DNA from 3 places in the Paenibacillus sp. P13VS genome. Region 3 is predicted to be linked to each of the others. Evidence: predicted binding sites of a transcription regulator. Region 3 holds the regulator's gene; each other region holds the start of a gene.

Region 1 (11,154 bases), 480 kb from region 3:
TCATATTCCGTTTTGGATAGTTTAGAACATAATGAAAAGAGTTGCCTGCTTAGGCAACTGTTTTTTATCGATGCGCTTTCACTCCCTCCATTCTTACTCGCATGATCATCCTGCTTTATTGGCCTAAACCATCCCAGAAGGTTTGGAAAGTACCTTTCTCCACCTCAAAAACGACGGGTACATTACCGTACCGCACCAGTCCTTCTTTGAACAGAACCAGTGGGACCTGCGTCTTGTCTTCCAGCGCTAGGTAGATAATCTTCCGGTCTTCCTGACCATAAAGATGCTCTTCCAGGTCTGAAGTCATGGCTAGTGGTTTGGACTCATATAGTTCGGAAATAAATTTTTCCAATGATGGGTTCGCTGTCAACGGCTGTAACTGTGATAAGCCATTATTCCAGCTTTCAAAGGTCTCCCATTGTACAGAATTGATGTTACCTTCGAGATTCAGCTGGCCAAACAGATCGACACCGCTCCCGATCGTGATATCATTGTTCTTGTCAAACAATTGAGCAAATACCTGACCATTCATTTCGGTATATGACATGATTCGGAAGTCCTTATCATAGTCATCAACCATATAGATATCCGCTTCACCAATGTTGGAGGCCAGCTCTTTATATTCATCCTGACTACTCAACTCATTAATGCCACCCGTTGTAGTACCCAGCTTTTCTCCACGCAATGCCAGCGCATCCTCACCGTTAAGTGTTGTCGGGGACTGCGTATAGACATGCCCCTGGTATACAACCAGTTGAAGCATACTTGCCTTTGGACCGCTGCTATTTGAATTGGGGAGTTCCGTCTTCGGAATCACTACCGGGTCAAATGTAACGTTCACTGCTGCCATTTGTGTCCCCGGTTGTGTCGAACCGTTCCACTGCTGCCATAAGCTCGGCGCAGCCAGTCCGATGCTGGCAGCAATGACAACACTCGCTGCAATGTAAAGAGGCTTGCGCTGGCGTTTTTGTTTATGGTGCTGCACATTGGAGATGTTCTCCATGCGTTTTCTCATTTGGTCATTTGTTTTCATTTGATCCACCGCTCTCTTATAATTTCGTTTGAATTGTTCCTCGTTCATTCGGTTCCTCCCCTTCAAGCTCCAGTTTTAACAGCTGTCTCCCCCGCTGTAATCGCATCTTCACCGCTGACTCGCTAATCTGTAAAATTTCACTGATTTTTCGGACTGGATAATCCTCGTAATAATACAGATGAACCACCGCTCTATACTTGATGGGCAATGACAGCACGAGTTCAATGAGCACCTGGTCTTCAGGGTCATCGGTGGTTAGGAATTCTGCTCCCTCCAGATTGACCTCCCGTTTGCGCCAGCCTCTACCTAATAAGGATTTGCAGTGATTGGTGATGACTCGGATCAACCATGCTTTCTGATGCTCTGCATCGTTGAACGTAGGGGCTTTTTCCATTAGCTTGATGAAGGTATCCTGAGTAGCTTCCTCCGCGTCCTCTCGTCTCCCAAGGTGTACCATGGCAATTCGGAACAGAGTATCCGCATAAGTCTCATAAATGTTCATCACATGATCGCCCGGTTGGGGCACGGATCGCCGCATGGTTGTTCAGCCCTCCTTTATACCTCTAACACTCTTAAGGACGGCATTTGGTCACATTTTGTTGAAAAGTTTCAGGATGTTGAAGAAATGATTGGATTCGGCATTCAATATGCATACAAAAATACCGACCCTCAAATTTCAAAGGTCGGTTTACCCATTCGGGAGAAGAAAACAATGGTTATAACTTTCATTATGGTCCACCCTTTGCAGTTATATACCACCTTCTGCTCTAACTCTAGTTGTTATTTGGACAATTCAGTAATATCAACGTTCATATGCTCCGTAAGCATTAAGGTAACATCCACTTTCACTTTACTCCATAATAACGTCATTTTATGAATGTAACCTCTCACCGAATAATTTACCGTTAAACTTAGCTCAGACCTCTGTTCATCAATGATTTTAATATGGTGTTCCTTTAAACTTTGTTTGGATCGGTACATCTCTAAAGCGATTTTCTTTTGGGTACCGTCTAAGTAATCAACATAGACCGATTTCATCTTAAAGTTTGAAGCGTATATTTTATGCTTATCTACCTCCAGAGCACTTAACAGATAGGGAAGCTCTACCAGCCTTTTCACGAGTGCAAGTTCCTCAGAAGTCTGTCTCACCGTACACGCCTCCTTCTTCAAGTTTGACCGTGACCAATTGATCAAAATCGACCCATTCAAATCCATTGTGCATTTCAATTTTGATTTTCTTTCCAACGGTACTGACTGAAGTAACGATTCCGTGTATATATCGATTGCCCGACTCATTAAACACTTCAATGGTGGCTTGTAATGTATAGTTGAGCGACATATCAACATTTTGAGCCATGATCTCCCACTCATCCTCATGAATTAGCGGTTTGGCTTGAACATGAATTTGAGTACGATGCTGTATGATTCGCTCTTTATGTTGTGGAAGCATCATGCGGCTCGATTCCCATAATCCATTGGCCTCAAGTTTTTTGCTCATTTGTAGTGCCCCCCAATTTTAGATGCTCTATCGATTGCCTGACCAGCAGCTGTAATGGAGCTTGCTCGAAGTATGGCAATGTCGCCAAATCGATCCTTAATGTCGTCCATCACCTGATCAATAGCCCGTTTGTGCTCCTGATCATCAAAGAAAGATAGTTGATATGTATCCGCGTCGGATAATTGAGAAAGGGATACGCCTACACGGCGCACCGGTTGCCCATCCCAGTGTTGATGAAATATGCGTTTGGCAATCTTGCACACATCAACGGTTATGTTTGTTGGATCAGACAGCTTAACCTGCCTGTGAAAGCCTGTTGGATGGTCGAAATCTGCTCCAGACACACTCACGGAAACGACACTACCCATCAGTCCTTTTTTACGAGCTCTTCGGCATACTTCAGTACAGATATCAAGGATGACCACTTCGATCTCCCAAGCCTCTGTGTAATCTCTAGGCAAGGTCATTCCGTTGCCAATATCCTTTTGTGTACTGTGTGTGTTGACGGTTACCGGCGAGTTATCGAGTCCATTGGCGATGCGCCAGATCACTTCTCCATTCACGCCCCATTTACTCTTGAGTTGGGTAAGAGGTGTATTCGCCAAATCTCTAATCGTTCGGATACCCATCTTCCACAGATGTTTTTCCATTCTTGAGCCAATCCCCCACATATCGCGGATGGGCTTATCTCCAATGTGGAGGTGTAATTCTTCTTTCTTTAAGTGGAAAATGCCCCCTTTGACCTTTTTAGCGATCATATCGCAGCACAATTTACTAATGATTTTGTTTTCACCAATGCCCGCTCTTGCGTAAACCCCTGTTTCATTATAGATCTTATCTTGAATTTGCTTGGCTAGATCGACAGGATCATTACCAAACAGATGCATAGACCCTGTAAAATCAGCGAATAATTCGTCTATACTGTACGGCTCAACCAGATCGGTAAACTCCTCAATAATGGACATGATTTGAGTAGATACTTCAATGTATTCTTGCATATGAGGTCTAACAATGATTAGTTCAGGGCACTTCTGAAGCGACTGCCAGAGTGGTTCTGCGGTGGATACACCCCTCGTTTTGGCTAATGGACAAGCAGCAAGAATAATGCCAGAGCGTCTTGCTGGGTCGCCTGCAACGGCAAGTGGTCTATTTTTGTATTGAGGCATTTTCGCCTTTTCGACTGAAGCATAAAAGCTCTGCATATCTATGAGCATAATGGTTCGCTGCTTAGTCAACACTGAAATCACTCCTGTACTTAAGAACGTATGTTTGTATATATTATAAACCGAACACACGTTCTTTATGCAAGAGGTAAATATTTATATTCATCCGAGGGATAGTCATACTCAACTTTCAGAAACGTGTCTTATGACAAAGAAAGACCCTGAGGGAACAAACCCTCAAGGTCGATCAAAGACTTTTTCATGATTGATCTCTTTTTCTCAATTAACTACGCAATATCTCATATACACCCCAACGATGCTACAAAAGGAGCCCGAGCCATTAAAACAATAAGATATAAGATATCTATTGTGTAATAAATATAAAGTGCATATCCCTTCTATATAAACAGATTATGGTTTGATTTGTCAGCCTGGCCCAGATAATAACCAACCCCACCAATAGTAACCTGATCCATGATCTCTTCCCGCTGAATCCCCATCAGATCCATAGACATCTGACAAGCAACCATTTCAACACCTTGTGCTAACGCAGTTTGAATCAATTCTTCCAGAGAGGCGACGTTGTTTTTCTTCATGATGCCGCGAATAACTTTAGGACCGACACCAATCATATTCATTTTGGACAAGCCTAACTTGTGACTACCACGTGGCAGCATAAGATCGAACATACGGCCTATCATGTTTTTGGATACCGGTCCCGGCTGATGCTTGCGAATAACATTTAGTCCCCAGAATGTATAAAACATGGTTACTTTGCGCCCGCTTGCAGCTGCACCATTAGCAATAATAAGAGAGGCTATTGCTTTATCCAGGTCGCCACTGAAGACAACCATCGTACTGGCAGGTTCCACAAGTTGAGCTTCCGAAGCAGATGATCTGACCGGCTCTGTCTGCTTCGTTAGTACTGCTTCTATGATACCGTTCTTACCACGTTCCAACTGTAGGAGTGCTGCGCCAGACATTCCTGCCCATGCCTTTACATCTTCGTAAAACCCTGGATCAGAAGCTTTTACCCGCAGCGTTTCTCCATCGGATAGTTGATCCATCTTCTGCTTTACTTGTATTAACGGACCAGGGCAGCTCAATCCGCATACATCCAATTCCTCATCGATACGTAATGGCTGAGAAGAGAGTTGATCCGTCTGATGTAATGTATTTTGCTTTGGATGAGAAACATGATTGCCATGATTCTGATCATCTGTAACCTCATGCTTTTGGGCAGAATACGGAGCTGGTTTAAATTGCGCTTGGCGATACGTTTTGAATCCACCACTCAAATTTTTAACGGTGAAACCGTGCTGACGCAAAATTTGTGTTGCAGTATATCCCCGTAAACCTACTTGGCAGTATACCCAGATTTCTTTAGAGACATCTAGCTCATCCATTCTCTCACGAAGCTCATCCACTGGGATGTTTAATGATCCGGGAATGTGGCCATTCCGATGCTCCAGCTCGCTACGTACATCTAGTAATATGGTTTGCTCCGGCTGGCGCATAGACAGCTGATCATAGGTGAATGTGTTGACACGTCCAGCCAGAATATTATCTGCTGCATACCCAGCCATATTAACCGGATCTTTTGCTGATGAATAGGGCGGTGCATAGCTCAGTTCAAGTTCAGTCAAGTCGCTTATATGACCCCCAAAATGAATAGCAACGGCAATATCATCAATCCGTTTATCCACTCCTTCGAATCCGACTGCCTGGGCACCCAGGATTTTTCCTTCAGGTGAGAACAGCAATTTCAGAGTAATTGCACTCGATCCTGGATAATACGATGCATGAGAAGCAGGATGAACAATCACCGTTTGATAATCCACGTTATGACGTTTTAATACCTTTTCATTGCTGCCCGTGGTTGCTCCAGTCAGTCCAAACACTTTAATAATAGAAGTCCCTTGTGTTCCTTTGTAGGTAGAATGTATGCCAGCAATCCGATCCGCAGCAATACGTCCTTGTTTGTTCGCAGGACCTGCAAGCGGAATCGCTGTCTTGGTTCCATGGATGTAATCACTGACCTCAATTGCATCACCAACCGCATATATATGCGGTATATTGGTTTCCATGGCCTCATTAACAATGATGTGTCCACGTGTCCCCAAGGCAATACCACTGCTTTGCAGAAATGAGGTATCTGGGGACACGCCAATCGCGAGAATCACAAGATCTCCTTTTAAAACGTGACCATCTGCAAGCTCGACCCCGATGCCATGCTCCATTGATCGAAAACCCTTAACACGCTTGGAAAACTGCAAATTAACACCATGCTGCTCCATTTCTTGTGCCAGTGCAGCTGCGAGTTCAGGATCAAATGGAGTTAGCACTTGTTCGTTACCCTCGACCAGCGTTACATGTAGTCCAGCTTCCCTCAAATTTTCTGCCATTTCAACACCGATAAATCCACCACCAATAACGATTGCTGATTCGTTGTTAGATGCACTTAATGCATCTTTGATTCGATCAATATCTGGAATGTTACGCACTGTATAAATCAATGGATTATCTATACCCGGCAAATCAGGGACCATCGGACGTGCACCGGGAGACAGAATTAACTCGTCATAGGTTTCTTCGTATTGACCGCGCTCCTCGCTGTTCACTAGAATCGTTTGATGCTGGGGGTTGATGGATATGACCTCACTCTGTGTACGTACATCAATTCGGAAGCGATCTGCCATTCCTTTAGGTGTTTGTACTAACAAACGGTCACGCTCAGCAATCGTTCCGCCGATATAATAAGGTAAGCCGCAGTTGGCGAATGAAATGTAGGGACCCTTTTCAAATATGATGATTTCCGCATGTTCATCCAGCCGGCGTAGGCGGGCAGCTGCTGACGCACCACCCGCTACTCCACCAACAATGACTACTTTTTTACTCATGATTCACATTCATCCTCTCCAAATAAAACAGTTATAATCTGTTCAATACGTTGGTTTGCAAGTATATAATTCACTTCGAGGCCATTTCGCTCCGTATCAACAATTCCTGCACTGCGCAGCTTCTGTAAGTGCTGGGAAACGGTTGATTGCGGCAGATCCAGACACTCCTGCATATAGGAAACATTACATTTCTTTTTACGCATCAACCCGCGCACAATGCACAGGCGTATAGGATGGGAAAGGGCCTTCAGTAAGTTAGCAGGTTCCTCAAACTGCTTCAAATCACCGCTATCGTTAAAACCGAGTTTATCCAAAGTTAACCCTCCTGTATCGTTATATTAGAATAATACGATATAGTAAAATGAAAGTCAAACGACTTTGTTTGTTATTATTATCCATTGTAGCGGATGATCTCCTATATTAACTCACTCTTAATTCTATACTTCATCTTATTATTAGGACAATAAAAAGACGCTGTCACGCGCCATGACAACGTCCTTTTTCAATTAACATATTCACTATCCTCTGATTTACTATTCTTAAATATTACATATTCAAGCCTGATCGAGATTCAGGTCCAGAAAAGCTTTTCATTCCAATAAATATTACATTTGTGACCCCAACTGTATCAAAACCTCTGCATATTCTTGAGTTATTCCCTTGTCAATCTTGGCTTGCACTTGATGGATAAATCCATTGATTGCGCCTTTTTTCCCTCCCTCATTACCTGATTCATCGGCTCGTTCTACTTTGGTCAATTGTTCCTTCAATCGATCAGCCAGCTCTTGATCATTAGCGAGGAACTTGTCGATAAGTCCTGCCATACCTTTATAGGTAAGGATCACCTCATAAGAAAAAGAAGAATTCGTAGCGTTCCCAGCGATATCATGAGCGGAAGCATGGACCAAATGCTCCCCAACACCATTCAAATAGGCGGGGCGATCAGCAAGCACAGCATCACAATCACTTTTAGCTACACCTGATAATGCATCCTGAGCGGAGCATTCGATCCGGACTTCCTCATCCAGCTCGTAGACGGATTTTCCTGAAAACTCGATGATAGGAGCCGTTTTGTCAATCTTAACTTCGGTAGTAGAGGGTACCCCGGGCACACCATAAGCCGATACAGACCAATAAGTTACGGCCGTCACCCCTTCTTCGCTTACGGTAAATTCAGTGCTACCGCCTTCGGTCTCGCGCAGATTGATTTCCTCAGCCCCCGAAGTTTCGAAAAAGATGGAGCTTGCTCCTTCCGAGTTTAGCGTAATTGAAACATCTTCATGATGCCAACCCTGCTCATTTGCCTGCGGATTAAACACAGCTTCAGTTAAGGGAGCCGTATTATCTTTAACCGTTACGGAAAAATTGTCATAGTAAGCTGTAGAGATATTATAGCGGCTGGTTACCGCAATTAGTCTGCCGTAAGACGTTCCTTCCGGTGCCGTACCGCGGAGAGTTACTTTTTGCCATTGGTGAAGTCGCGATTCATCCAGATGCGTTTCCAAAGTAGACAAGCTCTGCCCTTCTGCGTTATAAAATCGGAACATGAAACCAGGCTGGCCTGACTCAATATATATTTGAGTACTTGCGGTATACTCCTCTCCAGGCACTAATGGAATTGGATCGCTTTGCACTGCAACGGAGGCAGTACGAACAAGGTCCGTTGTTTTCAGGCTATAATCACCAGCATAACTCTTGTTGCTGCTTCGCTCAAAATAAACATCTCTACTTGTTGCAAACAGTGAAGTCCAGCCCGGCAGCTTTCCGCTCTCTTCTGGCTGCTCCAACCCCGCATTGTTTACCGGCAAAGGGAGCCCCGGCGGTTCGGCCACAATCTCTCCATCAATTTGGATTCGATACAGAATCGTATTGGTTGCGAGATCTGTAAAATACAGGTCCCCATCCATCCCAAGATCAAATCTCGAAGCATCCGTTAATGTTCTGAAATCCAGTGTTTCGGGATCAATCACTGTCAGCTTGTTGTTAAACAGGACATACAAAAGTCCGTCTTTCGACCAACGCATCGGATGATGATGCCACTGGGTGTAATAGAGCTTCGGATATATCTTTTTATATTTTACAAGTTGGTACGTGTCTGGATCGATTGCAAATATATATTCGTAGGATGCTCCCCAGATCAATCCATCCGGCCCGAGAGACAGGTCCCCAATGAAAATCGGATCGACAAGTTCGGGAATATCCAGCGTAAACTCCGTTATTTTTTGCTCATTTTGAACATCCCACACAAAAATTTTGGCCTCCTGCTCGCTCGGCGTGGAGCCCAGTCCTCCTCTGATGGTCGTAGATCCAAAAACCTTCCCGTCTACATAAGCGGTACTAAGCACACTCTGATTCTGAACCACGTTTCGATGGACTTTGGTTTCACCTGTAGCGGTGTCATGGACTGTAAGCGATCCTCCCAGCGTCCCGTATCCGGAGATGGTCGAAATAAACAGCTTGCCGTCCCCTTCAGACATATGCACAAGACGTTCCTGATCGTTCCCGAGTACAGCGAGACGCTGCGGATTCGTGCTTCCCGGTTCCTGATTCAGATCATAAACGTACAAGCCACCTTCCGGGTAGACTCCCATATAAACTTTGTTTCCAATCGGGTATACACTGTCCGCTTGACCAATGCTGAAAGGTTTTGTCGTCATGCTCTCTAAATCTACCAATGAAGATCTGGCTTGTGAACCCGTTGTTATCAGCTGTGTATCAGATACACTTTGGAGACGATTGACGACTCCCGGCAATCCCGGAATAATTGGTGGCTGTACGATGACCTTTTGGGTATCGATATTGAGCATGGCCACTCCGCCGTCATATCGTACCGTAACGAGCGTTTTTCCCGGCAGCTCGGGATTGTTCTGAAACTCGACCCAATCCGCCCCTCTGAACCCACTCTCATAGGTCATGCCGGTTTCCTCTACCTGATGTGTCACCAGGTCAAAGGTTTTCAGTTTTTTCTCGGACATATAATACAGCTTTCCATCCACAGAGTCAGCTGCGTGAAGACCGGTTACCTGCTGGAGCTCCACATCAAGCCAGGTTCCTGTTGTAGTATCGTAAATATAACCCTCACCCGGTACACCACTTCCATCCGTATAACGCGCGAACAAATAACGGTTATCGATCGTACTCAAATCGTATACTGTATCATTTTTGACGGTAAGCGAAGCAGCAATATTCGTTTTTTCACCTGTAGCCAAATCCACACGCACGATCTGTTCATGGGCTGTACCGGCATAAATATATCCCCCCTGGTAAGCAATGGAGCGGACATACTCCTGATCAAGCGCACCGATAACACGGCCATAATCCCTCACCTGCTTGGTCACAGGATCATACTGCCAAACCTTGCCCCCCGGATAAGTCCCCACATACACTCTACCCTGTTCATCCGTCGTGATACTATTGGAGACAGACTGTCCTTCAAATTGAGCCACTTGAACAGCCTGATGGGTGACTGGCGAATACTCCCATAATCGTGCACCCGATCCTTCGGCAGCCACATAAAGCGTACCGTTCGGCGCAACGGTATGCGCCCAGGAGCTTTCCGATGGCCCAAGTGAAATCGTCCGAAGCAGTTTGTACTCTTCGAGGTCAATCACATTCAGGAAGCCAGGCTTGCCTTTACTCGTGGCATACATGACTGGTTTTCCATCCTCATAGCCTACCGTTCCGTTAAAGACAGCTACCGTGTAATTGTTGGGAACAAGCAGTTCTTCGGGGGCGCCGAAGTTTTTTTGAGTAAGCCTGGATTCCTCTGCTTGGGCAGGAGCAGACTGCACGGGAAACATCACAATAACAAGTAAACAACTCATGAACATGGTGATCAGGTTGAAATAAGGCTTTTTCATCACACATCTCCCCTTCTTCATGCATTAAAAATACTTGATCAGCGTGGCAAGTGCCCCTTGAGCCGAATCGGATTGATAATTTTCATAAGCTTCAGATGCTTCATCCAAGGTAAACATATGCGTAATGGCGGGACTTACCGTAATTCGCTTATCAGCAAGCAGCCTGACGTATTCGTCCATATTTCTTCCTTCTGTCCACCGCACGAAACCGATGGGATAATCCTGATTGTGGTGCTCGTACTGCAGATCGTACCTTCCAGGTCCGCCTGCTCTAGAGATAAGGACCTGGGCTTCTTTGCGAAACATCAAATCTCGTGAAAACTCCATGGACAAATCACCAACGATCACGACTTTTCCACGGTCACGAAGCCACTCAAGTGACTTGTTGATCAGCACTTCTCCAGGCCCGCCAGCACATAAGAGGATGGAATCGAATCCTAAACCTCCCGTTTCGTTCATCACAAAACGCTCCACTTCCTCTTCAGTTGAAAAGCCTGCTTGAATGCCCATCTGCTCCTGAAGCAGCTGTACCCTCGCTTTGCTCAGATCGTATGCAGCCGTGTGACATGCACCAGCAGCGGCGATTTGGGCCACAAGATTACCGAGAATGCCCAGTCCAACGACAAGCACCTTGTCGCCGAATCTCACGTCAGCCGTACGAAGCGCATGTATGGCGATGGCTCCGAGCCCGGTAAATGCA
Region 2 (11,154 bases), on a different contig from region 3:
GAAGTGGATTTACCTTGCCATCGGTTACACTGGAACGCAGTCGCAAAAAGCGGCTTGAACATGCACATCCATGGATATACAACAACGAAATTGCCTCGGTTGACGGTAACCCCGAACCGGGAGATCTGGTCAACGTATTGAATCATCAAGGTCGTTATCTGGCGACAGGATACTATAATCCGGCTTCACAGATTACAGTGAGAGTCGTTTCATATCAACCGCTGGAGTTTGAGCAGATGGACACCGCCTTTTTTGCCGCTCGCTTCAGCGACTGCCTGCGTCACCGCGAACGTTTTATCCAGGATGGAGAGGCGTATCGTCTCGTATACGGAGAGGCTGATTTTCTGCCTGGTCTGATCGTGGACCGTTTTGGAAGTGTTCTCGTTGTGCAGCTGCTTACCTTGGGAATGGATCGCTGCCGTGAAGCCATCGTACAGGCTCTGATCGAAGTAATGCAGCCAGAGGGAATCTATGAGCGCAGTGATGTGCCGATTCGTGAGCTGGAAGGACTGGAGCAGACCAAAGGACCGCTGTACGGGGAGTGCCCACGTCATGTTACGGTAACCGAGAATGGCTTGCTTATTAAAGTGGATATCGTGGAAGGCCAGAAAACAGGCTATTTCTTCGACCAGCGTGAGAATCGGGCGGCAATTGAACCTCTTATGAAGGGCTGGGGCTATAAAAGCGGAATTACGTTGCAGGAAGTGGAACAAGAGGGAAGCCAGCAGCTGCTGCCTGTAAATAAAAGCGGTAAAGTGGTAACCTTCCCCTATTGGGATGGGGCTACTGTTCTGGAGTGTTTCTCACACACGGGCAGTTTCACGTTGAACGCTTGCAAATATGGTGCTAAAAAAGTCACATGCCTAGATATTTCCGAGCATGCGATTGAAAGTGCCCGCACCAACGTAGAATTGAATGGTTTTACGGATCGGGTAGAATTTGTTGTCGCTGACGCCTTCCAGTATTTACGTGAACAGGTCAAGGGAGTAGAAGAGCGTTCTGTACGTGCACGGGCTGCCGAACAGAAAGTGGATACCTCCAAAGCGCTTGCAGCTGGCGGCGGAAAAACATTTGATGTGGTCATTCTTGACCCACCTGCCTTTGCCAAAACCAAATCAGCAGTCAAAGGCGCCTGCCGTGGATACAAGGATATTAACCTGCATGGCATGAAGCTTGTGAATGAAGGTGGGTATTTGGTCACAGCGAGCTGTTCGTATCATATGCGTCCCGATCTTTTTCTGGAAACGATTGCGGATGCAGCTGAAGATGCGGGCAAGGTACTGCGCCTGATTGAATGGAAAGCTGCCGGCAAGGACCACCCGCAAATTTTGGGTGTAGATGAAGGGCATTACTTGAAATTTGCCATTTTTGAAGTGCGCAGCAAAACAAACTGATCTGCCATTTTGTTAAAAGCTGATGTTAAGAAACAAGTCCGCGGTGTAATAAGCTGTGGGCTTGTTTTGTGTTACAGGAAATCATTTGCCTTTACCGGATTGTGGCAAACGTATGTTCCGAACCAGGTCAGATATGTTATACTGGGAATTAAAATCTTGTTCGTGATGGTTTGGAGGATTAGACATGTCTGTACGCTTTATTATTGGCCGGGCAGGCAGCGGCAAGACGACGCTGATTACCCGGGAAATTACGTCTTTGCTTCAAAAGGAACCTCAAGGCAAACCACTCATATGGTTGGTTCCGGAACAAAGCTCGTTTCGCACCGAGCAGGCTCTGGTTTCTTCTGGCGTAATTAAAGGCACTATGCGTGCAGAAGTATTGGGTTTTCGCCGATTAGCCTATCGTATCATGCAGGAAGCGGGTGGTTCTGCGCGGATTCCAATCGGAGCCGAAGGGAAAAAGATGCTGCTTTATAAAGTACTTCAGCGGCGCAAGGAAGAGCTGAAGCTTTTTGGCGCTTCGGGCAATCAATTGGGCTTTATAGGGCATTTAAATGATTTGTACAGTGAGTTTAAGCGTTATGAACTAGATCCCGGCTTGTTGGAAGAAGGCCTCTCGAATTGGAATACGTCTTCTTCAGCACCGATCCTGGGTGACAAGTTACATGATTTGCTTCTTTTATATCGAGATTATGAACAGGAACTGACGGAACTCTACATCGATGATGAAGACACGCTGACAGAACTGAACGAACGTTTGGCAGAGAGTGAGCTTCTTCAGGATGCACAAATCTGGATTGACGGTTTTCAGGGCTTTACACCACAGGAAATGAGCGTAATTGGAAGAATGATGCTTCAGTCCTCTTCAGTAACCATTACGTTGACCCTGGATCGGCCATATGATCACGGGGCACTACCCAGCGAATTGGATCTGTTCCATCCAACAGCGAGCGCATATGCGCGGCTCAAGGGTATGGCTGAGGATCTGGGAGTCATGAGCGAAACGATGGTGCTGCAGCCGGATATTTTGCCGAGATATGATCACAGCCCTGGTTTGGCCCATCTGGAGTCTGGGTTCGACCGACGCATTCGTTGGAGAAGTGATGGCCGCGATGCGGGCGTGAAGTTATACGCAGCCGAAAATCGCAGGGCTGAGATGGAAGGTGCACTGCGGGAAATGCGCAGGTTGGCTCAGGAGGAAGGCGTGCGTTATCGGGACATGGCTGTACTCGTTCGTCAGCTGGATGCCTATGCCGATATTGCCGAGCCCCTATTCAGGGACTATGACGTGCCCGTTTTCCTGGATCGCAGAAGAAGTGAGCTTCATCATCCGCTCTCCGAATTCATTCGTTCTGCAATTGATGTTGTTCGTCGCCGCTGGCGTTACGAAGATGTATTTCGCTGTGTCAAAACGGATCTGCTGCTTCCTCGTGATGGTTCCATCACTCGTGAAGATATGGACCAGCTCGAAAATTATATACTCGCATGTGGAATTCACGGATACCGCTGGACCGACGGCAAGCCTTGGAAATACGTCCCGAGTCTGTCTCTGGAAGACAATGGACAGGACGCTCGAAGCCGAGGGCGGGAACAAATGCTGTCGCTCATGGAAAAATGCCGAACGGTCATTACGGATCCGATGGCTGCGTTTGAGAAACGCATGATCAAGGCCAAGACGGCAAGAGAACAGTGTGCTGCACTATATGGACTGCTGGAAGACGCAGAAATTCCCTGGAAACTCGAAATGATGTCGGCTGAGGCAACCGCTCAGGGCGACCCGGAGCGTTCGCGGGAACATCGTCAGATGTGGGGAGCTGTCCTGGATCTGCTGGACCAGATGGTGGATATGATGGGAGCCGAACGACTGGACATCGATCTGTTTGCAGGCCTGATGGAGACGGGGTTGACTGAGCTGAAGCTAGGACTTGTTCCGCCGGCGCTGGATCAGGTGCTGGTCGGTTCCATGGACCGGACACGGCTGCAGGATATTCAATACGTATTCATTCTGGGAGCCGTTGATGGTGAACTGCCAGCTGTGCCGCAGGAAGATGGCGTGTTAACGGAGCAGGAGCGGGAGCTGCTGACCGAGAGAGGGCTCGGTCTCGGACCTGGAACAACAAGACGAATGCTGGACGAGCGTTTCCTGATCTATACCGCCTTGACTGCTGCAAGTAAGCAGTTGTGGTTGAGTTACCCTGTGGCCGATGACGAGGGCAAAACGCTTTTGCCTTCGGAAATTGTGAGACATGTACGCAAGATGTTCGGATTGAATGAAGTGCCACTTCTTGCACAGCCGCCAGTAACCGGTTTGGAAGAAGCTCACTGGCCTTACGTTATTCATCCAGTGCAGAGTCTATCGGTTCTGATTGGGCAGCTGCGCAGATGGCGCAGGGGTGAAGAGATTCCTGAACTCTGGTGGTCGGTCTACAACTGGCACTGCTCCAATGAGAGCCTCAGACCTCAGCTGGAACGATTGCTGGGCTCCATTTTTTATCGCAATCGGGCATTGCCTCTTCGTACTTCGACAAGCCGCCGATTGTATGGCACGGAGGTGCGGACAAGTGTTTCGCGAATGGAACGATTCGTGGCATGTCCATTCTCCCATTTTGCCTCGCACGGGCTGCGATTGAAAGAGCGTCAGCTATATCGTCTTCAAGCTCCGGACATTGGGCAGCTGTTCCATGCTGCGCTGAGTCAGCTGGCAATACGACTGCGTGAAGAGAACCGCAGCTGGGGCAGCCTCTCTCCGGAACAATGTCGGAAGGAAGCGGAGCAAACGGTAGATCAGATTGCCCCTCAGCTTCAGGGCGAGATTCTGCTGAGCACGAAGCGTTACGGCTACATTTTCCGCAAACTGAAGGATATTGTAAGCCGGGCTTCGGTCATTTTGGGTGAGCAATCCAGACGGGGAAGTTTTGAACCTATTGGTCTGGAGCTGGACTTTGGGCCGGGCAAACCCTTGCCGCCGCTTCGTTTCGAACTGGAGAACGGGTGTGTGATGGAGATTGTGGGCCGAATTGACCGGGTTGATGTAGCCGAGGGAGAAAATGGACTTTTGCTTCGGGTTATTGACTATAAATCAAGCCAGACGGATCTCAAATTGCATGAAGTGTACTACGGACTGTCCCTGCAGATGCTTACGTATCTGGAAGTACTGCTTAGTGCTGCCGAAGAGTGGCTGGGAGAATCGGCAATGCCTGGAGGAACACTGTATTTCCATGTGCATAACCCATTGCTGCAATCTGCGAACGGCATGACCTCAGAACAGGCGGGACAGGAACTGCTGAAACGCTTCAAAATGAAGGGATTGCTTTTGGCAGATCGCGATGCCATTGCACAGATGGATAACACACTGGATAAAGGCTACTCGGCCATCATTCCTGTTGCACTCAAGGCGGACGGCAGCTTCTACAGCAGTGCAGCGGTAGCTACACCAGACCAGTGGGACACGCTGCTCGCATCGGTTCGAGGCAATATCCGGGAGATCGGTACCCGCATTACGGATGGGGATGTGGCCATAGAACCTTACCGCATTCAGCAGGAGGTTGCATGCACATTCTGTCCGTTTAAACCTGTCTGTCAATTTGATGAGAATATTGAAGGCAATGAATATAATCTGTTGTCCAAACCGGGCAAACAGCAAATCTGGGACATGCTGTCACACAATAAGGGAGGGGAGACGTCATGACGAATATGCCAAAACCGGAAGGCAGCTTCTGGAGCGATGACCAGTGGAGTGCAATTTCCCAGAGTGGTGAAGACATTCTCGTTGCAGCAGCAGCGGGGTCGGGTAAAACTGCTGTGTTGGTCGAACGGATTATTCGCAAAATAGCCGATCCTTCTCGTGGCTTCAGCGTGGATCGATTGTTGGTGGCTACCTTTACGAAGGCGGCTGCTGCTGAGATGAAGCAGCGTATTCGTGAAGCACTTGAACGTGCACTCGAGGAAGAGCCTGAGGAAGAGCATTTGCGCAAACAGTTATCGCTGCTTGGGCGAGCATCAATTACAACGCTGCATTCATTTTGTATGGAAGTCATCCGCCGTTACTATCAGCAAATACCGCTTAATCCGGCTTTTCGGATATTGAACGAGAATGAAGCCGAAATGCTGCGTCAGGAGCTCCTGGAAGAGCTGTTTGAAGATAAATACGGGGAAGAAGGCGAAGGCAGCACATTCCGTGAGCTTGTGGACTGGTTCAGCGGTGAACGGAACGATGATGCCATGCACCGGCTTGTGCAGCGCCTGTATGATTTCTCGCGTAGTCACTCCTGGCCGGATCACTGGCTCGCGGAAATGGCGTCTGCATTTCAAGTGGAAAGTGTAGAGGCTCTTGGTCATTCCGCATGGGTGCAGAGCATTTTACGTGATGCAGCACTTACCCTGAGCGGTGCAGCGGGGCTGTTGCGTCAAGGTATTGGCATTGCGTTACAGCCGGAAGGGCCTAAACCGTATGCGGATACCTTAAAAGAAGATCTGGCCATGGTGGAGGAACTTCTGTCTGCTGTGGAGGTTATGCCATGGGAGAGACTGCCTGAAGTATTTCAGCCCGCAGCTTTTGGCAAGCTGAAACCCTGCAAAAAGGATCAAACCGATCCGGCGCTACAGGAACAAGTGAAGGAACTTCGGGAGGCTGCAAAAAAGGCAGTCACCGATCTGAAAGGCTCGCTCTTTGGGCGGAGTGCATTTTCCTTCTGGCAGGAGCTGGAGCAGGCTGCTCCGCTCATGCAGGAGCTGTCCAAACTTGTAAGTGAGTTCGGCGAACGTTACAAGCTGGCCAAACAAGAACGTGGGCAGGTTGATTTTAGCGATCTGGAGCATTATTGCCTTCACATTTTGCGTCATGAGGATTCCACGCCAGAGCTCTCCATGCCTTCAGATGCAGCAATGGAATATAGAGCGCGCTTCGATGAAGTGCTGCTGGATGAATATCAGGATACCAATACCGTTCAGGAAGATATCGTAAAGCTAATTTCCAGGGAGAATCCGGGCAATCGCTTTATGGTAGGGGATGTGAAGCAGAGTATTTATCGTTTCCGCTTGGCTGAACCGGGACTATTTCTCAATAAATATCGTCAATACGACTCTGGCACCCAGAGCGATGAAGGAGAAGGAAGCACGCGGCGTGCAGGCAGACGCATTGACCTGGCACGTAACTTCCGCAGTCGTGCTGAGGTTGTTCATTCGGTAAATATGCTGTTCCGGCAGCTCATGAATGAGGGCGTAGCTGAGATCGCTTATGACGAACGGGCCCAGCTTGCCTATGGAGCTTCGTTTCCACCAGAAACTGAGGGAGATGAGGCTTATACACCGGAACTGCTTCTGATTGACCGACAAGGGGGAGGCCCGGATCTGGGTGAGAGTGTAGATGAAAATGGAGATCACCTGGCGTCGGCTGAACTGGAAAGTGCCGAACTGGAAACGGCTCAACTGGAAGCACGGGCTATGGCTCGGCGCATTCGGGAGATCGTTGGCGATACGGATCAGCCTGCGCTGAACGTGTATGATAAGGCGTTAAAAACAATGCGTCCTGCTCGTTATGGCGATATTGTCATCCTGCTGCGCTCTGCCTTGATGTGGGCTCCGTTAATGATCGAAGAATTCAGGCAGCAGGGAATTCCGGCCGGAGGGGAGCAGAGCAAGGGTTATTTCCAGGCAACGGAAGTGGAGATCATGTTATCCCTGCTTCAGATCGTGGACAACCCACGACAGGATATTCCGCTTGCTTCAGTCCTTCGTTCACCGATTGTGGGCTTAAATGAAGAGGATTTGGCACAAATCCGTCTGGGGGATAAAAGGCAGTCTTTCTATGATGCAGTTGTAACTGCTGCTCAGATCGAACAAGTGACCCATGATGATTCGTCTGCAGTACAGATGCAATGGCCGGAATTCTGGTCAGAACTGGAACAGGCCAAGCAAGAGGCTGCTGTTACAGCTGAGTCCTCGGTACTTGAGCAGCAACCTCTGAATGAGGATAGCGAAAAGGATGGTTATCATGATCCAGGGGAGGACTCAGCCCATACAGGGTCTAAATTAAAGCAGAAATTAATTCATTTTATGGGCCAGCTGCAGCAATGGCGGCTTGAGGCACGTCAAGGCAGTCTAAGTGAACTCATTTGGCGTATATACAGGGAGACTGGATATTTGGACTGGGTAGGTGGTCTTCCGGGAGGTATACAGCGTCAAAGCAACCTGAAAGCTCTGTATGACCGTGCGCGTCAATATGAAGAATCGACGTCGAATCGGGGGTTGTTCCGCTTTTTGACCTATGTCTCCAGACTTCGTGAGAATGGTGGGGATCTGGGAACAGTGGCGGGATCGGGCGAACAGGACAATGCGGTCCGAATCATGACCATTCACCGGAGTAAAGGGTTGGAGTTTCCGGTTGTGTTTGTGGCAGGCATCTCCAAAATGTTCAACCAGCAGGATCTGAATGCACCGTTCTTGATGCACAAGGAGCTTGGATTTGGTCCAAGATTTGTAGATCGGGAAAATAGGGTGGCCTATCCCACACTGGCTAATCTCGCCATTCGACGCAGAGCTCAGTTTGAGCTGCTGGCTGAGGAGATGCGGGTACTGTATGTTGCACTGACTCGGCCGAAGGAGAAAATGATTCTGGTTGGGACGGTTAAGGATGCTGCCAAAAAGGCAGCCGCCTGGTCACAGATCAAAGACAGCTCGGAACTTATTCTGCCGGATTACCTGCTCGCGGCAGGACGAAGTTATCTAGACTGGATCGGACCATCTCTAATTCGCCATCCGTCGGCCGCTCCATTACGCGAACTGGCTGGTGTACAAGACTCCTATGCTGCTTGTCTGATGGATGATGAATCACGCTGGAGCATTTCCGTCATGTCTGTCGATTGGGTATCGAGAGAGACCTTTGTGGATTCAAAACATGGTGAGGAAGACGAATTGGCAGAAGCACGCCAAGAACGAATGAAAGCTCTACAAGCTGTAAAATCGGTGATTTTATCCCCCTCCACAATTCATGGTGAGATGGAGAGAGATTTGCCAGATGAGCCATCACGAGATGATGTGAAGGTTGATGGGGGCGCAACGGAAACCGAATGGATACAAAACGTAGAGCGGCGCCTTTCATGGACGTATCCATATGAAGCGGCAACCCAGGTGGCTGCAAGCACGTCCGTCTCAGAATTAAAGACCATGCTTGCCATACAGGACCATCAGCCTCTTCATGTGATGGAGGAGCTGGAGAGACAAATGGAAGATTCGGAGGTTCTCGAAAACCCGCCGTCCGAACATAAGGTCAGTGAGACACATCATGGCCGGGCGGATGGCTCGAATGAGCATTCCTTCAAATTGCATTTGCGTCGCCCGAAGTTTATGGAAGAGAAACAGTTGACGGGGGCTGAGCGCGGGACCGTGTATCACACGCTGATGCAGCATTTACCTTTGGATGGAACGAATGTGGATGCTGCGATTGTGGAACAGACGCTTGCTAGACTGACCACACTTCGGATTTTGCTGCCTCATCAGGCCGAAGTGATTGAACCTGAACATTTGGCTCAATTCTTTCAGACGGAACCAGGCACGGAGCTGCTGCGTGCTGACTGGGTAAAACGAGAGATTCCTTTTATCTATGGCCTTCCAGCAGAGCATTCTCCCGCCGATTGGGTGCAGCATCTGTCATCGAATGCGGGAATGCAATCCATGGATGAAGACAGCGGACTACGGGCCTCACTCGAAAATGAAACCGTACTAGTGCAGGGGATCATTGATTGCCTCTACGAGGTGGACGGTGAGCTTACGCTGCTGGATTATAAAACCGACCGGGTACTGGAACATCGCGGAGGATTAAACGAATTGACCAGAAACTATCGTTTTCAGCTGGAGCTGTATGGCCGGGCGATTGAAGATATTTTGGGACGCAAGGTAGATCGGAAGTGGCTGTACTTCTTTGATGGTGGACATGCTGTAGAACTCTAATGGAGCAGCTTGGAAACGGAAGATACATTCGCTATATGTGCTTGCGATGAACGATGAAAGTCACGAAGGGGACGAATCGGTTTCTTGGAAACGATGGTGTCCCCTTTGTTTCCGCATTGGCTAGTGCCATTCAGGAATGAGAGGCCAATATTTAGGGCTAGGCGCTCTTATGATTATGTTTTTGTAGGGAGAGGGGATGAACGGAATATGCGTATTTTACACACCGGGGACTGGCATTTGGGAAAAACGTTGGAAGGAAGAAGCAGGCTGCGTGAGCAGGAGGATTTCGTCGATGAACTTGTTAGACTGGCAGATGAGCAGCAGGCTGATGCCGTGTTGATGGCTGGTGACGTGTATGACTCGGTCAATCCTCCTGCTTCGGCAGAGCAGCTGTTTTACGAGGCGGCAGCCAGGCTTACCGAGCGGGGAAGACCATTGGTAGTCATTGCAGGTAACCATGATCAGCCGGAACGTGTAGCCTCTGTGACACCACTTGTAAATAGACAGGGGATTACACTTGTGGGTATGCCGACGGCCGAAGCGGTGACTATTAATGCGACTAGAACAGGCGAGACTGCCAAGATTGCTGCTCTGCCCTATCCTTCAGAGGCAAGGCTCAATGAAGTTCTCGCTACGGATGGTGATGAAAACGTGCTTCGTCAAGCTTATAGCCGCCGGGTTGGCATGCTCATGCAGCGTCTGGCTAACTCATTTGGTCCGGATACGGTGAATATGGCGATGAGTCACATTTATGTGCTGGGCGGGGTTGAAAGCGATTCGGAGCGCCCAATACAGGTGGGCGGGGCTTATACCGTAGATCCATCTTCACTCTCGATCGGTGCCCAATATACAGCACTCGGACACCTACATCGCGCTCAGGCTGTGAAGGGGGACGGCGTGATCCGGTACAGCGGATCACCGCTGGCCTACAGCTTCTCGGAAGCGGGACAGAGCAAATCCGTAACGATGGTCGATTTGGCGCCAGGCGGAACTCCGAAGGTAGAAGAAGTGCTGTTATCCTGTGGACGCCCACTTGTGCGCTGGAAGGCACGCAGAGGTCTGGCCGAGGTGTATCGCTGGTTGGAAGAGGGAAGAGACGCCCAAGCATTCATTGATATGGAAGTATGGCTGGACGATGCCATGTCACTCAAAGAGATCCAGCAGCTGCGCAAGTCACATGATGGCATTATTCATATTCGTCCGGTGTATCCGGAGATGGCTGCTGCCGGATTGCTGGAGCAGCGTTCCGAGCTGCCTGTGCATGAATTGTTCCGCAAGTTCTACCAGCGTCAGACGGGCGGGGCACAGCCGGAGGACAGTCTGGTACAGTTGTTCCTTGAGCTGGTGGACGAGGACGAGCCAGGCGTGCGTGAGGAGGTCGAAGGAAGATGAAGCCGATATTATTAAAAGTGGCCGGGTTGCAAAGTTATCGTGAAGCTCAGGAGATTGATTTTACGGTACTGACCGAAACCGGATTATTCGGTATCTTCGGTCCAACGGGCAGCGGAAAATCTTCGCTGCTGGATGCCATTACTCTTGCCATGTACGGGAAGGTGGAGCGGGCGGTTAACGGAACTCAGGGGATTATGAATCATGCTGAGGATGCCCTCGCAGTGGCCTTTACCTTCGAACTGTCGTCATCTGAAGGAGCGCGAAGATTTCGGGTGGAACGGCGGTTTAAGCGGAATAACGAAATATCGGTAAGCAATACGATCAGCAAATTTATTGAGACCGTAAACGGGGAAGAACAGGTGCTCGCTGACAAGCTAGCCGATGTGAACCGCTGTGTGGAAGAAGTGATCGGGCTCAAAAT
Region 3 (11,154 bases):
GCTGTTTGCTACGTTGGATCCAACTTCACGTACGATGGAGCTTCCAAGCGGTAAAGAAATTGTACTTACGGATACCGTAGGATTTATTCAAAACCTTCCACATGATCTGATTGCTGCTTTCCGTGCAACATTGGAGGAAGTGAATGAAGCCGATCTGATTTTGCATGTTGTAGATGCATCATCTGCAATGCGGGAAGATCAGATGAGAACTGTGCATGAAATTCTGCAGCAGCTTGGATCTGGCGATAAGCCTCAGTTGGTGCTCTATAACAAAAAAGATGCATGTACACCGGAGCAGCTGGAAATGCTTCCTTTGGATAAAGACCATATGAAGGTAAGTGCACTGGATGAAGCTGACCTGCTGAAGATTCGGGAGCGGATTCAGGAAGAACTGACGGGTGATACGAAGCGGTTCCGTATTCCTGCAGAGCGGGGAGATCTTACATCTGTTCTTTATAAGGTTGGAGATGTTGTTGAAACCACTTTTGAAGAAAATGATGTGATCTATCAAGTGGAGCTGCAAAAAGGGGAATATGAAAAATTCGGTTATTTACTTGAAGATTTCATTGAATTGTAATATACATGACATATTGGTATGGTAAGTTGACACGATAATCGATATTATGCGTTAGATTAGTGCAATGAAGGGGAATGAAGTAAGATGGCAAGTTTGGATACAAAGATTGTGGAGCTGCAACAACAAGTTGAGGCCCAGATTGAACAACAGATGAAAATGATTGACGGTATTACGGATTACAACCAGTGGAAGGTCATTGATGCGTTTCAACGAAAACAAGTCAGTGATTATCATTTCGCTGGTTCAACGGGATATGCATATAACGATCGTGGCCGGGAAGTGCTGGATGAAGTATATGCGGACGTATTTGGCGCAGAAGCCGCGTTGGTTCGTCCCCATTTTGCCTCAGGTACACATACGATAGCTACCGCGCTCTTTGGCGTTCTGCGCCCAGGTGACGAGTTGTTATACATCACAGGTAAACCCTATGATACATTGCACAAAGTCATTGGAAGTCCGGAAGATGGAACTGGATCTCTTCGGGACTTTGGCATAGGATACCGTGAAACCGCTTTGCTGGCAGATGGCAGTGTCGATTGGGACGCAGTTCAAGGAAATATTACTGCCACAACCAAAGTGATAGGGATCCAACGTTCACGCGGATATGACTGGCGTTCTTCCTTCTGTATTGATGAGATCGCAGATATGGTAAAACGGGTCAAGGCAATCAAAGAAGATGTGATCGTATTCGTGGATAACTGTTATGGCGAATTTACGGAGAAACGCGAACCGACAGAGGTCGGGGTAGATCTGATGGCAGGTTCACTAATCAAAAACCCTGGCGGAGGCCTTGCTGAAACCGGGGGTTACATATGCGGGAAGGAAAAATATGTACAATTGGCAGCGTATCGTTTGACTGCACCTGGCATAGGTAGTGAGGTTGGTGCCATGTTGGGAACGACCCGTGGGATCTACCAGGGACTTTACATGGCGCCGACAATTGTGGGACAAGCCATCAAGGGCAGTACCTTTGCCGCTGCAATGTTTGCTGCTTCGGGATTTGTAACCAAACCTGCTTGGAATGAGACACGCACGGATTTGATCCAAGCTGTGCAGTTCTCCTCCGCGGAGCATCTGATCGCTTTTGTACAGGGGATTCAGCGGGCTGCTGCAGTGGATAGTCATGTCGTTCCAGAGCCATGGGACATGCCTGGTTATGAACATCCTGTCATTATGGCGGCAGGTACGTTTATACAGGGCGGAAGCCTGGAGTTGTCAGCGGATGCGCCTATTCGAGAGCCATATATCGGCTACATGCAGGGGGGATTAACCTACTCTCATGTTAAATATGGCGTTTTGATGGCGCTCCAGACAATGAAAGATCGTAAATTATTGTGAGTTTATCTAACACGTCATTGACACTTAGTAATAACTAAATGTACAATAGGGTGAAGAATAGATGACTGGAAGGTTGATGAACATGGGTGACGAAATTCGCAGAAATATGGCCTTATTCCCGATAGGTATTGTTATGAAACTTACGGATCTGTCCGCTCGTCAGATTCGATATTATGAACAGCACAGCTTGATTGTACCGGCAAGAACGTCAGGTAACCAACGTTTGTTTTCCTTTAATGACGTAGAACGATTGCTGGAGATCAAGGCTTTGATCGAAAAAGGTGTTAATATTGCCGGCATCAAGCAGGTTATGAATCCGGTATCCAAGGAATCCGAAGAAGCGACAGTCATCACCGCAGATACAGAAGTGAAGCGCAGAGAACTGTCGGATACACAGCTGCACCGTTTATTGAAGCAACAGCTGGTTTCGGGTAAGAGACCTGGACAAGTATCTCTCATTCAGGGAGAGCTTTCCCGATTTTTTAATAAAAAGTAAGTTCGCATAACTTGGCGAGTGAGGGGAAATCATGCAGTTGTGATGGCAGACTCCTTGACCCGTGGAACTTTCTAATGTACAAATATAACATGCAAGCCAAATAAGCAGAAAAGAAAGGGAGAGGTATCGTGAGTTATACAAAAGAAGACATTCTCCGCATCTCTAAAGAAGAAAACGTACGGTTCGTTCGATTGCAATTTACCGACTTGCTTGGAGCTATCAAAAACGTTGAAATTCCTGTAAGCCAATTGAATAAGGCTTTGGATAACAAAATGATGTTTGATGGTTCTTCCATTGAAGGTTATGTGCGTATTGAAGAATCCGACATGTACCTCTATCCGGATCTCGATTCTTGGCTGATTTTCCCTTGGGTAGCTGAGAACCGTGTTGCTCGCCTAATCTGTGATGTTTATTTGCCGGATGGCAACCCATTCCCTGGAGATCCACGCGGCATCTTGAAACGTAACCTGAAGGAAGCCGAAGAAATGGGATTCACTTCTTTCAATGTCGGTCCTGAACCAGAGTTCTTCTTGTTCAAAACAGACGAAAAAGGAAACCCGACTAATGAACTGAATGACCAAGGTGGATATTTCGACCTGGCGCCTACAGATCTTGGTGAAAACTGTCGTCGTGACATCGTTATCACACTTGAAGAAATGGGCTTTGAGATCGAAGCTTCCCACCATGAGGTAGCTCCAGGTCAGCATGAGATCGACTTTAAATATGCTGATGCGCTTAAAGCTGCTGACCAGATCCAAACGTTCAAACTCGTTGTTAAAACGATTGCACGTCAGCATGGTCTACATGCGACCTTTATGCCAAAACCATTGTTTGGTATGAACGGTTCCGGTATGCACTGCAACCAATCGTTGTTCCAAGGCAGTGCAAACGCATTTGTTGACGAGTCGGACGAGCTGGGTCTCAGCAAAACTGCACGTCACTTCATGGCTGGAACGCTGAAGCATGCGCGTGCGTTTGCAGCAATTACTAACCCAACTGTGAACTCATACAAACGTCTTGTACCAGGTTATGAAGCCCCTTGTTATGTAGCATGGTCCGCCAGTAACCGTAGCCCAATGATCCGTATTCCAGCTTCCCGTGGTTTGAGTACACGTGTAGAGGTTCGTAACCCGGATCCGGCTGCTAACCCTTACTTGGCTTTGGCTGTTTTATTGAAAGCAGGTCTGGACGGAATCAAACGTGAGCTTTCCTTACCAGCTCCGATTGACCGTAACATCTACATTATGTCAGAAGAAGAGCGTGTGGAAGAAGGCATTCCAAGCTTGCCAGCTGACCTGAAAGAAGCTTTGAACGAATTGATCCGCAGCGAAGTCATCTGTGATGCACTTGGCGATCACGCCCTGGCTCACTTCTACGAGTTGAAAGAAATTGAGTGGGATATGTACCGTACACAAGTCCACCAATGGGAACGCGATCAATACATTACGTTGTACTAATATGGAAAGCCCTTGGCGCAATAGTGCCAAGGGCTTTTTTTGATGAATTACATAATGGGACAGAGGTGATTGGTTTCTAAGAAAATAGCAGTATTTAATAGTATATATAAATTACGCAAGAGAGTAGATACATATTTTCCATAGAACAACTATTTTAATATGTTGATAATTTCATATAAACAAGGTATAATTCAATTATATTTTTAGCAATTTAATTTTAAATCATTAATTGGAGATGTTAATATGGAACAAGCGAAACAACTCGTTGCAAGTCAGCGGGCCTTCTTTTATACAGGAAAAACTAAAAATATTGAAAATCGGATTCATGCTCTTCAGCAATTAAGACAAGGCATAGAGAAATATCAGCAACGAATATTGGACGCACTGCATACTGATCTAAATAAATCGGAAACAGAGGCCTATAACTCTGAGATTCGCATCGTTTTGGGTGAACTGGATTTTGCACTAGAACACCTTAAGGAATGGGCGGCTCCTAGAGCAGTGCCAACAAGTGCTGTTATCCCTGATGGTACAAGCACGATCTATCCAGAACCTTATGGAGTTGCTCTCATTATTGCGCCATGGAACTACCCGTTCCAACTGGCATTTGGTCCTTTGATTGGTGCAATTGCAGCCGGTAACTGTGCTGTTATTAAGCCTTCTGAACTAACGCCGGCAGTGTCACGTCTAACATATGACCTGATCACGGATATTTTTCCTGAGGAATATGTAGCTGTGATGGAAGGTGAAGTCGAAACGAGCACAGCCTTGTTGAAAGAGAAGTTTGACTATATTTTCTTCACAGGCAGCACGGGTGTAGGTCGCATTGTTATGAAAGCAGCGGCAGAGCATCTTACGCCTGTAACGCTTGAATTGGGTGGGAAAAGCCCTGTAATTGTTCACAAAGACGCCGATTTGAAGCTGACAGCTCAGCGGATCGTTCGTGGCAAGTTCTTGAATGCCGGTCAGACCTGTGTTGCTCCAGATTACTTGCTTGTACATCAAGACGTACACGATAAACTCATTGAAGAGATTCGTGAGGAGATTCAAGATAAATTCGGTAAGGATGTCATGGGGAATCCTGATTTTCCGCATATCGTCAACACACGTAACTTTGATCGACTGTCTGTATTCCTAGAAGATGGTCAAGCTCTGATTGGTGGTCGCTCTGATCGGGATCAGCTGCTGATTGAACCTACCTTGGTAGGAAATGTGGACTGGGGTTCACCTGTGATGCAAGAGGAGATATTCGGTCCCATTTTGCCGGTAATGACTTACGAGGATCTTAATCCTCTGCTCGCTGAGATTGTGCACCGTCCCAAACCGCTGGCGCTATACCTGTTCACGGAGCAAGAGGAGCTGCAGAATCAGGTTTTGGATCAAGTGTCCTTCGGTGGAGGATGCATTAATGATACGTTGTCTCATATGACTTCACATTTTTTACCGTTTGGCGGTGTAGGAGAGAGTGGTATGGGGTCATATCATGGTAAGCAAAGCTTTGAAGTGTTCTCCCATCACAAAAGCATTCTCAAACGATAACAAATGGAAGTAACGAAATAGAAATTTAGCATATAAAAAGAGGTTGTCCCGTTCAATAGGGCAACCTCTTTTTATCATTACATTACATCTCAATTGCTGTTTGGAAGAAAGACTAGTGAATATCACGGAAAAGGCCAATCACTTTACCCAAAATGCTAACATGTTTTAAACGAAGTGGTTCAAATGTTGCATTCTCAGGCTGAAGACGAATGTGGTCTTTCTCTTTGTAGAATGTTTTAACTGTAGCTTCGTCATCTTCAGTCATGGCAACGACAATATCACCGTTATCTGCCGTTTGCTGCTGGCGTACGATAACGTAATCTCCATTGACAATTCCTGCTTCGATCATACTGTCACCCACAACAGAGAGCATAAATACTTTCTGTTCTCCAACATAATGTGTCGGTAGTGGGAAATAATCCTCAATGTTCTCTGTTGCGGTAATCGGAACCCCTGCAGTGACTTTACCTACGACAGGAATGCGAGCAACACTGTGTGCAAACTGATGGGAGTGTTCTGATTCCTCTTGGCTTAATAACTCAATGGCTCTCGGTTTAGTAGGGTCACGTCTAATGAGACCTTTCTTCTCCAAGCGGTCCAGATGCCCATGAACCGTAGAACTGGAAGCCAGTCCAACCGCTTCACCAATTTCACGTACGGAAGGAGGATATCCCTTCAACCGGACTTCATTGCGTATAAACTCCAGAATAGCTTGCTGCCTGCTGGATATCTTCGACATACCGTATCAACCCCATTTTAGTAACGTTTGGGAAAATTATAACATAGAACCTCCGTTCGTACAAACATAAGTTCTAAATAAAATCCGATAAAATCAATGTTTTTGAGTCTTATATTCGTATAATCCTTCAAATCTAACAATAGTAAATAAACGAGTTGGATTCACCTAGAGATTTGCGGGGAATTTGGAGTTTGAAATAAAGCGAACAATTGTTCTAAAAATCTGTTGTACAAAACAAGTGTTCGTGTTATATTGATTTTAACAGATAGGAACAAACGTTTGGAGGACGATTAATATGAGATATTCCACTTATCAAAGTATTTACGAACCGGTGAATTCGGAAGCGGTCAAGTCTAACATAGGTAACGTTACACAATGGTTTGCAGAAGCCAAGATGCCAACATGGATATTGAAATTGATTATGGCATCGTTAATCATATTTATTGGCTGCAGCACTGTATTAACTGTGTTTGCAGGAGACGAGAACAATGTTCTTCCTGGCAGCAAAATAGCTGTTTCCCAGGGAGAGACCTTATGGAGCTTATCTTTGGAGCATAAACCGGAAAATATGGATACGCGTGTATATATAGAAGCAATAAAGAAAGTAAACCAGCTTCAAACAACTTCAATTCAAGCTGGACAGGTTCTAATTTTGCCTCAGTTTACCCCTTAAAATCACGATTCAGTGGAGCGAGTAAGTAGCAACCTTGACAAGCAGCCTCGATCATGTCAAAGTTAGTATGACTTTGTATTTTTGGAGGGGACAAGCTTGGATATAGATAGCCTGGTAGCACGCATCAATGAATTGGCTCGTAAACAAAAGTCCACTGGACTTTCAGAGGAAGAACTTGCCGAACGTGCTAAACTTAGAGAAATTTACTTAAACAACATCCGCAGTAACTTCAGACAGCAACTGGAGTCCATTGAAATTGTAGATGATGAGAACGATCAAGGCCACCAAGGCAAACTCAAACACTAAGGAAACCTAAAGATATCGTAATGATATTTAGGTTTCTTCCTTTTATTTTGAGAATGCAAATTTATAGGGGGAATGTCGGTTTGCGAATTTTGTAAGCCGATACAAAGATGACATAAGGGGGATTCTCATGGCTCGTTCGTTCGAGAGAACGGTTCGGAAAAATTCAAAGCAGTTGAATCAGCAGCGCAAAAAAAATGGTCAACCGATTTCGGGTACGCCCGGTGAGGACATTTTCAAAGGACGCAGTCTTCTGTTTCCTATTTTCCTCATTGGACTTGCGTTTTTGTATCTGTTTATGAGCACATTTCTTGTTAAAGCTCCAATGACAACATGGGACTGGGTTACGATGCTGTTGTATGTATTTTTGGCTGTAATTTTTATGCTTCGCCGTCCTTACATCAAAATCGGGAGCAACCGGATTATAACAACCAAAGGGAATCGGGAACGCTCCATTGGAGTAGATGACATCGTTAAGTTTAGATTCGAACAGGGAACGGTAGTTATCGAACATAACAGCCGTGGCAAAAGATGGGTGTTCACTAAACTGTTGAACCGCTATGACACAGATGCCATTACTGAACGACTTCTGAAATTTGCCAAAGCACATCAGATTACTGTAGAAACAGACGAGAAAAAGTAATTATTCACAAAGGGGAAGATGATCGGAATGGCATTAAAAGCGATTTTGTTCGACCTGGATGATACTTTATTGTGGGATGAACGCAGTGTGCGTGAAGCATTTCACGAAACTTGCCTGCTTGCTTCACAAGAAACCGGCGTTGATGCTGAGGCATTGGAAGAAGCTGTTCGTAATGAAGCTCGTAGTCTATATGAATCATATGAAACCTTTCCATTTACCAAAATGATTGGTATCAATCCGTTTGAAGGACTTTGGGCTAATTTTACTGGTGGTGACCAGCCGGAATTCCGTCAATTGGAGCAGCTTGCCCCTGTATATCGTAAGGAGTCCTGGCGTCGTGGCTTATTGAAGCTGGGAGTGGACCGTGAAGATTTGGCTGAACGTCTTGCCTCGCAATTTGGAGCAGAGCGAAGATCCAGACCTCATGTATATGAGGAAACAATGGACACTTTACGTCACTTACAGGGGAAATTCAAACTGCTGCTCTTGACGAATGGGTGTCCTGCTCTGCAGCAAGAGAAGTTGGATGGTGTGCCTGAACTGGCTCCTTTCTTCGATGAGATCATCATCTCGGGTACTTTTGGAAAAGGAAAACCGGATCCGTCTATCTTTGAACATGCACTCAGCAAACTTGGGGTAAAACCAGAAGAAGGTTTGATGGTTGGAGATAAACTCACGACGGATATCCGCGGAGCTTTGTCAGCAGGAATCCAGGCTGTCTGGATTAATCGGGAGAACAAAGTGAACTCGGAGTCGTATGTACCTGATCATGAGATTAAGCACTTATCAGAATTAGATCGTATTATTGCTAATTTCTGATTATTTCAGAATTGACAATGGTGCATTTTAAAACATTGATAGCCTGGGTGAATGATGCAAAATCATTCACGGGTATCAATGTTTTTTTGTTTGTTTGAAGCTTAATAACAGCAGTATAGTGAAGAAATATCAAAAATAAATAAAAAAAGTATTGAAATGTAGGAAGCACTGTTTTAGAATATAACTAACATACTAGTATGACTAGTATGGGAATCCTTAAAGCAGTTAACTTTTGACATATCCAGGTTATGGAGTCAGAAGATATCGCTTTATTATTTTCATGTATATTGTAAGCGCTTTACATAGTTTTGGGAAATATTAACTTTTGGAATACAACAGGTACCCGTGAGATTGAGCAATAAGATAACAATCTGAACCTAAGTGTATCCATTAACATTAGTTTAAATTGATATCGCTTACATTACCGAGTGTCTATTATGCAGTGGGGGTGAAATTTTCTGCAAGGTCTTCGATAGAAAGAAGTGAAGATGGGAGTTGTCATGAAGTACTTTTGATTTTATAAAGTTTATTTGATCGGAGTGAATCAGATATGAAGTCAGAAACTGCTAAAACCACGCTTACGATGACCTCATTACGCAAAGAAAGCAGGTTAAGAACGGCTGGAGCCTTACTCCGCAAAGATTGGCAGCTGTATTCACTATTAATACTTCCAGTGATCTATCTGATTATTTTTAAATACGGACCGATGATTGGTAATGTGATAGCCTTTAGAAGGTTTGTACCGGGAGGCAGCATTTTTGGTGAAACTTGGGTTGGGTTAAGGTATTTTCAGATGTTCGTTCAAGACCCAACGTTCTGGAAGGTATTTGGAAACACACTCATACTGGGCGGGCTTGCATTACTCTTCACATTCCCGGTTCCCATTATCTTTGCGCTGCTTTTGAATGAAGTAAAAAGTAAACGCTTCAAAAAGTTCGTTCAGACTGCATCCTATCTGCCACATTTCTTATCGATCGTTATCGTAGCCGGTATGATTTTGCAACTAACGGCAGTGAATGGATCCATTAATGGCTTGGTTGCATTCTTTACTGGAGACAATATTCCCTTTATGCAGCGCGCCGAATGGTTCAGAACGATCTATATAAGCTCTGAAATTTGGCAAGGCATGGGCTGGGGAGCCATTTTATATCTTGCCGCATTAACGACAATCGATGATTCTTTGTATGAAGCTGCACGGATTGACGGTGCGAATCGCTGGAAACAGACGATCCATGTAACCATACCAGGCATTTTGCCAACGATTGTTACTTTGTTAATTCTGAATATGGGTAATTTTCTTGCTGTTGGATTTGAGAAAATTCTCCTCCTTTACAATCCGCTTATCTATGATACATCGGACGTGATTTCCACTTATCTGTATCGTGTAGGTTTGCAATCCAGCAACTTCAGTTACGCGACTGCGATTGGATTATTCGAATCACTCATCGGACTGATCTTGGTATTCTCAGTAAATGCAATCTCACGCAGACTAACACAACGAAGCTTGTGGTAAAGGAGGGATAACATGCAGGAATCAAAATCATACAAAGTCTTCAAAGTATTTAACACCATCTTTTTGCTGCTTGTGGTGTTCATCACACTCTATCCATTCCTGAATGTTGTAGCACAGTCTTTCAGTAGCGAATCCTATATCAATTCAGGGAAAGTCAGCATCATCCCGCGCGGTTTTAATGTGGAAACCTACAAGACCATCTCGCGTGACAGCATGTTCTGGACCAATTATAAAAATACGGTTATCTACACTGTGGTAGGTACGTTGATCTCCATGTTTATGACAACCATATTCGCGTATGCGATTTCTAAAAGGAGATTAATGGGACGCAAGTTCTGGACAATGTTTGCCGTGTTCACCATGTTTTTCAGTGGCGGATTGATTCCAAACTATGTCCTGATTAATTCCCTTGGCATGAACAATACGATGTGGGCGTTAGTTGTACCTGGAGCCATCAGCATTTATAACATGTTAATTATGAAGTCATTTTTCGAAAACATGCCCGAGGAGCTGGAGGAAGCTGCAGCCATCGATGGTTTGAACACATATGGTATTTTACTTCGTATCATATTGCCGTTAAGTAAGGCTGTAATGGCTACAATGGTTCTGTTCTACGCAGTGGGACACTGGAACTCATGGTTCCCGGCATTCCTGTATCTCGACAAAAAGGAACTGTTCCCTGTGACCATTTATCTGCGGAACATGATTGCAGGTGCAACAGGAGGAGCTTCTGCTGGAGCGTCGGCTGATAATTTGACTCAAATCTCAGCCAATATCAAGTCGGTAACGATGGTACTTACGATTCTTCCAATCCTTACGATCTATCCGTTTGTGCAAAGATACTTTGTAACCGGTATCATGTTGGGATCTGTTAAGCAGTAATTCCAAGTGCATATAGTGAACATCTCTTAGACGCAAGGCCAATCTAAACCACATGCAGGGGGACAATGGAATGAAAAAGAGACCACGCAAGCTTGTAGGCAAGATGGTTTTGGCAACAATGATGAGTGTCGTTTTGGCAGCATGCAGCAGCGGAGCGGGAACCGAGAAGGCCGAA

Evidence for each region. Region 3 encodes LexA, which represses DNA repair genes until DNA is damaged. Its sites were predicted from a motif close to CGAACATATGTTCG; they were not measured.
Region 1: a site for LexA is predicted at 3,790-3,803, ahead of GUA98_RS07520 (DNA polymerase IV). Genes of this name have one in related genera too.
Region 2: a site for LexA is predicted at 1,500-1,513, ahead of addB (helicase-exonuclease AddAB subunit AddB). Genes of this name have one in related genera too.

What each region holds. Positions count from the first base shown of each region.
Region 1 covers NZ_WYEV01000003.1:554,537-565,690, forward strand. Annotated here, with positions in the region: gene GUA98_RS07500 (hypothetical protein) at 116-1,081, opposite strand; gene GUA98_RS07505 (RNA polymerase sigma factor) at 1,050-1,571, opposite strand; gene GUA98_RS07510 (hypothetical protein) at 1,814-2,182, opposite strand; gene GUA98_RS07515 (YolD-like family protein) at 2,166-2,531, opposite strand; gene GUA98_RS07520 (DNA polymerase IV) at 2,528-3,745, opposite strand; gene GUA98_RS07525 (FAD-dependent oxidoreductase) at 4,093-6,594, opposite strand; gene GUA98_RS07530 (ArsR/SmtB family transcription factor) at 6,591-6,908, opposite strand; gene GUA98_RS07535 (PQQ-binding-like beta-propeller repeat protein) at 7,200-10,454, opposite strand; gene GUA98_RS07540 (zinc-dependent alcohol dehydrogenase) at 10,479-11,154, opposite strand, start outside.
Region 2 covers NZ_WYEV01000006.1:190,418-201,571, reverse strand. Annotated here, with positions in the region: gene GUA98_RS17125 (class I SAM-dependent rRNA methyltransferase) at 15-1,394, shown strand; gene addB (helicase-exonuclease AddAB subunit AddB) at 1,579-5,082, shown strand; gene addA (helicase-exonuclease AddAB subunit AddA) at 5,079-9,341, shown strand; gene GUA98_RS17110 (exonuclease SbcCD subunit D) at 9,549-10,733, shown strand; gene GUA98_RS17105 (AAA family ATPase) at 10,730-11,154, shown strand, end outside.
Region 3 covers NZ_WYEV01000003.1:1,033,233-1,044,386, reverse strand. Annotated here, with positions in the region: gene hflX (GTPase HflX) at 1-577, shown strand, start outside; gene GUA98_RS09460 (aminotransferase class I/II-fold pyridoxal phosphate-dependent enzyme) at 662-1,915, shown strand; gene GUA98_RS09455 (MerR family transcriptional regulator) at 1,998-2,411, shown strand; gene glnA (type I glutamate--ammonia ligase) at 2,540-3,868, shown strand; gene GUA98_RS09445 (aldehyde dehydrogenase) at 4,112-5,407, shown strand; gene lexA (transcriptional repressor LexA) at 5,520-6,146, opposite strand; gene GUA98_RS09435 (LysM peptidoglycan-binding domain-containing protein) at 6,442-6,819, shown strand; gene GUA98_RS09430 (DUF896 domain-containing protein) at 6,916-7,125, shown strand; gene GUA98_RS09425 (hypothetical protein) at 7,253-7,765, shown strand; gene GUA98_RS09420 (HAD family hydrolase) at 7,793-8,584, shown strand; gene GUA98_RS09415 (ABC transporter permease) at 9,168-10,097, shown strand; gene GUA98_RS09410 (carbohydrate ABC transporter permease) at 10,110-10,979, shown strand; gene GUA98_RS09405 (extracellular solute-binding protein) at 11,050-11,154, shown strand, end outside.